DNA from 2 places in the Pseudobacillus sp. 179-B 2D1 NHS genome. Region 1 is predicted to be linked to the other one. Evidence: riboswitches for the same ligand, from Rfam matches in the RefSeq annotation. Region 1 holds a riboswitch; the other holds the start of a gene.
What was found. A riboswitch is a leader RNA that binds a small molecule or an ion and turns the genes downstream of it on or off. The one in region 1 is predicted to bind cyclic di-GMP.
Positions count from the first base shown of each region.

Region 2: another riboswitch for cyclic di-GMP. It lies ahead of ACH0BF_RS03575 (amidase); the one in region 1 lies ahead of ACH0BF_RS24005 (hypothetical protein).

Region 1 covers NZ_JBIQDP010000043.1:18,606-22,065, reverse strand. The annotation lists gene ACH0BF_RS24015 (hypothetical protein) at 263-871, opposite strand; gene ACH0BF_RS24010 (hypothetical protein) at 1,137-1,307, opposite strand; gene ACH0BF_RS24005 (hypothetical protein) at 1,457-1,759, opposite strand; cyclic di-GMP riboswitch class I at 1,817-1,901, opposite strand; gene ACH0BF_RS24000 (SRPBCC family protein) at 1,963-2,418, opposite strand; gene ACH0BF_RS23995 (amino acid permease) at 3,170-3,460, opposite strand, start outside.
Region 2 covers NZ_JBIQDP010000002.1:252,099-255,558, forward strand. The annotation lists gene ACH0BF_RS03570 (methyl-accepting chemotaxis protein) at 1-132, opposite strand, end outside; gene ACH0BF_RS03575 (amidase) at 315-1,217, opposite strand; cyclic di-GMP riboswitch class I at 1,267-1,353, opposite strand; gene ACH0BF_RS03580 (FMN-binding glutamate synthase family protein) at 1,438-3,105, opposite strand; gene aspA (aspartate ammonia-lyase) at 3,274-3,460, opposite strand, start outside.

The DNA.
Region 1 (3,460 bases):
GGTCAGTCCCATTCACAGCTGGGGCTTTTTATAGCGTTGATATAACGCCTTGTACGTATGCAGGTAAAATGACTGGTTTTGCTTGGCTTCTTGATAAGCATGAGCAAAGAATCTACCCCCTCTCTTCCACTTATTATGAAAGGGTCGGTCCATTTTTCATGCTGGTTCATGGACAAAAGGTTTTTATTCACAAAATAACAGTCCCGCTTGCTAAAAGCAGCGGGACCATTCCTACCTTCATAAAAATGGGGCACTTTAAAAATCAGCGCTGAAGAGATGAATTCATCTGTTGGTTCTGTTGATTTTGCTGGTATTGTTGAGAACTCAATTGCTTCAATTGTTGCTGAGACTGATCAATTTGTTGAGTCATTTGGTTTAGAATGCTAAACGATTGCAACGTTTGTCCCACGCTCCCTAGCATTTGTGCAGCTTGTTGAACTGTTTGCTGAAGCTGCTGGAACGTCTCTTGTTGCTGACTTTGAGCTTGTCTTCTAAATTGCTGCATCTGTTGGAGCAATTGGGATGCTTGCTCGTTTTGCATAGTAGCAGGCTGGTCGATAGAACCTAATTGTTGTTGAGAACTTTGGAGTTGGTTCAAGGCAGTGGCCATAGAATCTAATTGGCTTCTTAAAGGCGCCAATTCTTCTCCAATCTCTTCTTCAAATTTTCTTTCCGCTACTCTTTCAGCTACTTGTTCAGTTACCTCTTCAGATGTTTTTTTAGCCATTATAAAGTCCCCCTTTGTTAAATTCGGCACATTTTCCATCACCAAGTCATCCGTCCTGTTATCTGCTCGTCCCTTTTTTTCTGTAGAAACAAAATGAATAACAGCAAGAATAACCAAGCCGACGATTAATAGCGTAAGAATCAAATGTACTACCTCCTGGGCTGGCGACTATGTGCTGCTTTTGAAACACAATGATATTATGGACTTTGCAACCGACTCTTATTAATACCAATGATTCCTTTGGAAGTCATTAAATAGAGAGATCATTTACTTTTTTTAACACATGCATTCCACTACTCCCCACTCTTATATGAACCGATTCCTTTTCCACTAACTTTATCATGAGAAAAAGCCTTGCTCACTAAGAGCAAAGCTTTTATTGTTTATATGAGAGGAAGCATATGCCTATTTATCCTTCTTGTTGCTCTATTGTTGCAATGGCAATGGAAAGCCCTTCAACCACTCCTTTAATGTAGGACTCTTTATTAATGTTGTCCTTCTTTAAGGCTATTTCAATCTGTTTGTTCTCATACAAATCCTTTGCATTTTGCAACATTTTGATGACTTCGTTTTTATCCATTGACAATCCTCCTATCTTACCCATGTTGTTCATTTCTACTAGCAGTCTAATCGAGTACAAATTAACCCTCGAAGGCAGCCACCTTCTGTAACTTATTTACCCACCAAGCAAGCTGTTTAATCCTCCATCGGGAAAAAATAAGAAATGAGTTAAACATTTAAAAATTCGTCTAATCTTTCCTCTGCCGATTCATTATTTGCAGGCAACTCCGTTAAAATATTTAGCATCAAATTCTTTTCAGCCATCTTCTTTAATGCGTCAAATACATTCGGCTTATAATTTTTTAGCAGCGTCATAATTTCAGCAGCCGGCAATGGCACTTTAGATCGAATCTTTAAGAAAGACCACAAATAAGCGACAAAATCGTGAGCGGCATCGGTGTTATCCGGATGTTTTTTTAGTAAATCATAAAATCGTTGAATGCTTTTTCTTAATTCTTCATTTTCTTCCATCAATTTCGGTCCCTACCTTTTATTTGCGTAATCACCCAAATGAGGAAGTCTTTCTCATTTGGCAGCCCGGCTATCATTGTCTGTAAACTTTAGACCCGTGGCTTTGCGTCCTTATTTTTCAATAAGTTTGCCTTTTCATCAGAAACAATTTAATCATACAATAAACAAGGGGATGATGAAAAACATAACCCTTGCTCTTTATATTAGGTAACACGTTCAGCCATTTTTTTCAATTCCTTTGCACGTAAAATAATAAATGCAGTCATGTATTTTTCTAAAAATAACTTATCAGCTATAACGCCCAGTATACCAAGTGGAGACTTATATTGAAACGTATCTATCATTAATGTGCCATCCGCTTTTTCAACAAATTGATGTATATGCTTAAAAGAGTGAAAAGCTCCATGTACCATTTCATCTATGAATTTATTCGGCTTCTCCATAAATGTCACCTGGGATGTCAGCCTTTGCTTAATACCAAAGTGAACGGCTTCCCAAATAACAATATCTCCTTCCTCCAACATTCCTTCGGTTACGCCCCCAACCGCTTTTTCGTTTGTCTGATGTGTCGTTTGTGTATGTACCTTTACATTCCTCGCCAGATCAAAACATACTTCAATCGGTGCTTGAATAAATTGTTCATGTATAATAACAGGCATTTTCCTTCTCCTTTTGAGGCCTGGCTTATGGTTACCCCTTTTGACAGTGGCCTATGGTCATGGCAGAAAGGTTTTCTCCCTATGGCCTAACAATGTGAAACCTCGTATCTCCAAAGCCACATTAGTCAATTCTCAGCTGTCCACTTTTCCCGGTCATAAAAGACTAAATCGAAATGGAATACTGTCTTTAAGCTACTGACATGCTGCAATATAAACAAACGTTCATCCCCAAACAAAAGCGACATGAGTTTCAATCTCTTTTAGTTTAGACGCCAGCATGTCGCCAATCAATAGAATTAAACTCTCGAAAAGACATTCCTGTACCATTCAATAAAGTTGCACAAAGTAATTCTTGATCTATCCCCTTTGTCTATTCTTGATAAATTTCGTTGATCATTAAATATGGTACGTTTCTCCATTTCATCCTTATATAAAGGATAACCTGGCTTATTGTTAGACTTACCTGATCGTTGTCCCCATGTACTTATTTTGCAAACTAATTTTGAATCTGCGAATAAAGAGGATGGAAGAAAACAGAATAACTACTTTACAACAATAAGCTGCTAAATAGAGGCAAAAAAGCAGTTGAAAGAGCCCTCTCTTTAACTGCTTTTCTGGGAGCACCAGCCCCTGCTTCAATGATCATTAGTTAATAAAATAAAAAGCTGTTCCATAAGCCGGATTTCCGTCTTATAGAACAGCTTTTTCATTTAAATAAACAAGCTGGCCTACTAAAAAAGCTCTTTTCTTTTTACTTAAGAATCATTTTCTTATCTAGTGTTAGCTGTACCTCTTGTTCATTTGTATTGAAAATTTGTTTTTTCTTCATTTTGAAGTGATAAACCACGTAACAACCAATAAAGAAGGCTCCGCCGCAATAAAGCGCCATGCGCTGCGCAGGATCAAATGCCAAGCTAATCATGACGATACAGTTGGCAGTCAAAGCAATGATCGGCAGTACCGGATAAAGAGGAATTTTAAACTTTAAGTCTTCCACTTTGCCGCCCTGGCGGATATACGCTCTTCTGAATGCAAGCTGGGA
Region 2 (3,460 bases), on a different contig from region 1:
TATCTCTGAACCATGAGCCATCTCTTTCATATTTTTATATCCCACTACACCGACAATGCTTGTAATAACAGCAAAGAGAATAATCAGGGTTAATAATTTCTGTGATATCTTCAAATCATGTAGAATCTTCATTGTCTAGCCCCTTTTTTGTAAAGTTTTTATTAAGTTATATCGGACATTTATCATCTAAATATAGAGCTAGTCTCGTCTATAAAAAAAATTTTTTTGGGAATGTTTAAAACATGACACAAATTCAGTAAAAGACATCTAAAACAACTAAAAAAACGCAACTAGAAAAGTTGCGCTTGATATTTTCATGACTGCCATGCCATCCAGCTTTGCAAGGAATGAATAGAGAAACCTTCAAAACTTGAAAGATTGCCGTAATAAGACTTAACGATCGCTAATTGCTCCCACATATATGTCTCGCCTTCTTCAGAAAAAGAAACAAAGTCAGCTTCCGTGGAAGGAACTGTTTCCACTCCAACAGAAACTTTTTTATTCTTTGCTGCAGCGTTATTCATCTCATTTCGAACGAGCTCCATTATTCCGTTCGGGCTGCCAGCAGTATCCCGATAAGCCATAATGGTAATGGCATCCGTATTTGCAATGACCCACTCTGATAGCTTTCCTTTTCCTAAAGTGTTGCTGTAATTTTTTTCATCAAACCAAAATGGAATATCTACTGCAAGAGGCAGACCTAAGCGCTGGGCGGATTGATGGGCCTCTATCAAAAGTGTTTGATAAGCTAAAACTGTTTTTTTATATTGACTGTTCCATCCCTCATATAAATACGGTTCCACATCTAAATGAATTCCCTTAAACTTTTCTTCCGGCAATGCTTTCACCTGGTAATTGGTTACCCAGGAGAAAAAACTTCGCTGCTGGGCAAGCCCCTTGCTGGAAACCCAGGAAGGAGCACCGTCCAGCGCATGCACTTGAATTCCTTTTGCTGCTGCCTGTTTAATAAATTCTTTATAATGCTCTGTTGAAATGCTCTGATCAATCTGCAAATATACTCGTCCCACTTGACGATCCTGCATAAACGCAAGCAGTTTATCTTTGCTTGTAACAATTTCCTGTGTATCCCATAGCCAAGTTGACCGCGGCTCCGTCACTTCATTTGCTGCCGCTCTGTCACTTGTCATCAGAAATACTGCACTTCCTGCCATGAATGCCATCACTATCAACAAACACACATTCTTTACGCTGTACACACCGTTCTCCCCCTTTTGTTGAAAGCCATTGCTCTTCAATGCTGAGGAGAATGGCAGCCCGGCGGCCATACAGTCTCTGCTGCTTAGGTCCGTAGCTTTGCGTCCCTGCCTTTCGCCAGGTTTGCCTTTTACACCTTTATTATCGGTGGAGAAGAAAGGAATGTTTAAGAAATGTAGCAAAAGCAATTAGTTATCTAAAACTCACTGTGTGACACCCACTTTAGACAAGCTCTGTGCCTAGAGGAGGCGACTTTCGCAACGGCTCTTCCCGATGATTGTCTAGTTTCTGATCCCCCCCTATTTGCTGCTCCACCTCCCGGAGGATGTCGGCAAGTGGCGTAACAACCCCCTTATCGTCTTTGTATGCAACATGTTGAGGTTTAAAATGTACAGGCGACTCTAAGCCGGCAGCTGCTGCAAGACGGAATAATCCTTCCCGAAGGGTGATCAAATAGTTGGCTGTCCGGTATTTTTTCTCATCAATGACAAGTGCTTTTTGTAGATCTGGATCAGTGGTGGCCACTCCAACCGGACAAATATTCGATTGACACTTCAATGTTTGAATGCATCCTACTGTAATCATGAATCCACGCGCAATATTAACGAGATCAGCCCCCATCGCAAGAGCAATTGCAATCCGGTCAGGGGTAAACAGCTTGCCGGAAGCGATAATCTTTACCCGGTCACGCACCCCATATTTCTGAAGAGTAGCTACAAGAATAGGCAAAGCGGATTTAATCGGCAACCCTACACTGTCAATCAGTTCCTGGTACGAAGCTCCTGTGCCCCCTTCTCCTCCGTCCACTGTAATAAAATCAGGTCCTTTTCCGGTTTCCTTCATATATTTAACCAATTCTTCTACACTGTTATTGCTGCCGACGACAATCTTCATTCCCACTGGTTTCCCAGTATGGTGGCGAATTTTCTCAATGAATTCACATATGGAGGGCACATCGCTAAATTCCCGAAAACGGTTTGGACTATCAATTGATTTATAAGGTTCAACTTTACGTATAGCGGCAATTTCGGGTGTTACTTTTTCGGCATCAATATGTCCGCCTCGCGCCTTTGCCCCTTGTGCCAATTTGATCTCAAACGCTTTAATTTGCGGAATTTCACTCTTTTTCTTTAATTCTTCCCAGTCGACTGCTCCTTGTTTATCCCGTATGCCAAATAAACCAGGACCGATCTGCATAATAATATCGACTCCGCCTTTTAAGTGATAAGGGGATAATCCGCCTTCTCCCGTGTTCATCCAAGATCCTTTTCCTAAAGCTAACCCTTCGGATAAAGCGGTAATAGCCTTGTCTCCCAATGATCCATAACTCATGGCTGACATGCCAATCTGTCCTTTTAAAATAAACGGATGCTTAGTAGTTGGGCCAATCACCACAGCCTCCTCATCATCCAGCAAATAAGCGAGTGCCTCTTCATCCTCCCGCTTTTCCTCTCTTTGCATAAAAAGAGGATCTTTTAATAAAATATATTTTTTTGTTAACACTTTTTCTTTTCTGTCTACTTTCAGTTCCTCTGTCAGCTTCGGAAACATATCATTTCGTATGAAAAATCCCTCTTCCTCAAAGTCACGTTTTGATCCAAATCCGACAACATCACGGCTGTATTTTGCACTTTTAACAATATGTTCGTAATCCTCTCTAGAGAAAGGCCGGCCTTCCGTATCACTATTGAACCAATATTGTCTCATTTCCGGTCCAATCTTCTCAAAAAAATAACGAATTCTTCCAAGAAGTGGGTAATTCCTTAAAATGGAGTGGCTTTTCTGATTCCGATCAAATAACATCATATACACTAGAAAAGAAATAAATATAATGAAAATAACGGCCAGCAGCACGGATCCTAAAATAATTAAAAAATCTGCAAGGTTCATTATTATTCCTCCAATTTATGACGGTTCAGGTTTCCTTAATTTGCACGTACGTCGAGGAATATATGCAGGGAAGAGAATTTCATCAGACGCTTGTTATTTCAGTAAAGAAAAGAGCCTCCGAAAATGGACCATTCCCATGTTTTTTCGGAAGCTCTTTTATATTAATTGTTATTTATTAGCGACAGCGTTATCACGTAAAAAAGCAGCCCCAGCAATGCCTGGCTCAGTCATCTCAAAAGGATTTAAAATAAGCTCAATCTCTTCTTCTGTTAAAATTCCCTGCTGCAAGCACAATTCACGAACCGATTTTCCGCTCGCGATCGCTTCTTTGGCAATTTGTGCAGCTGTTTCATAT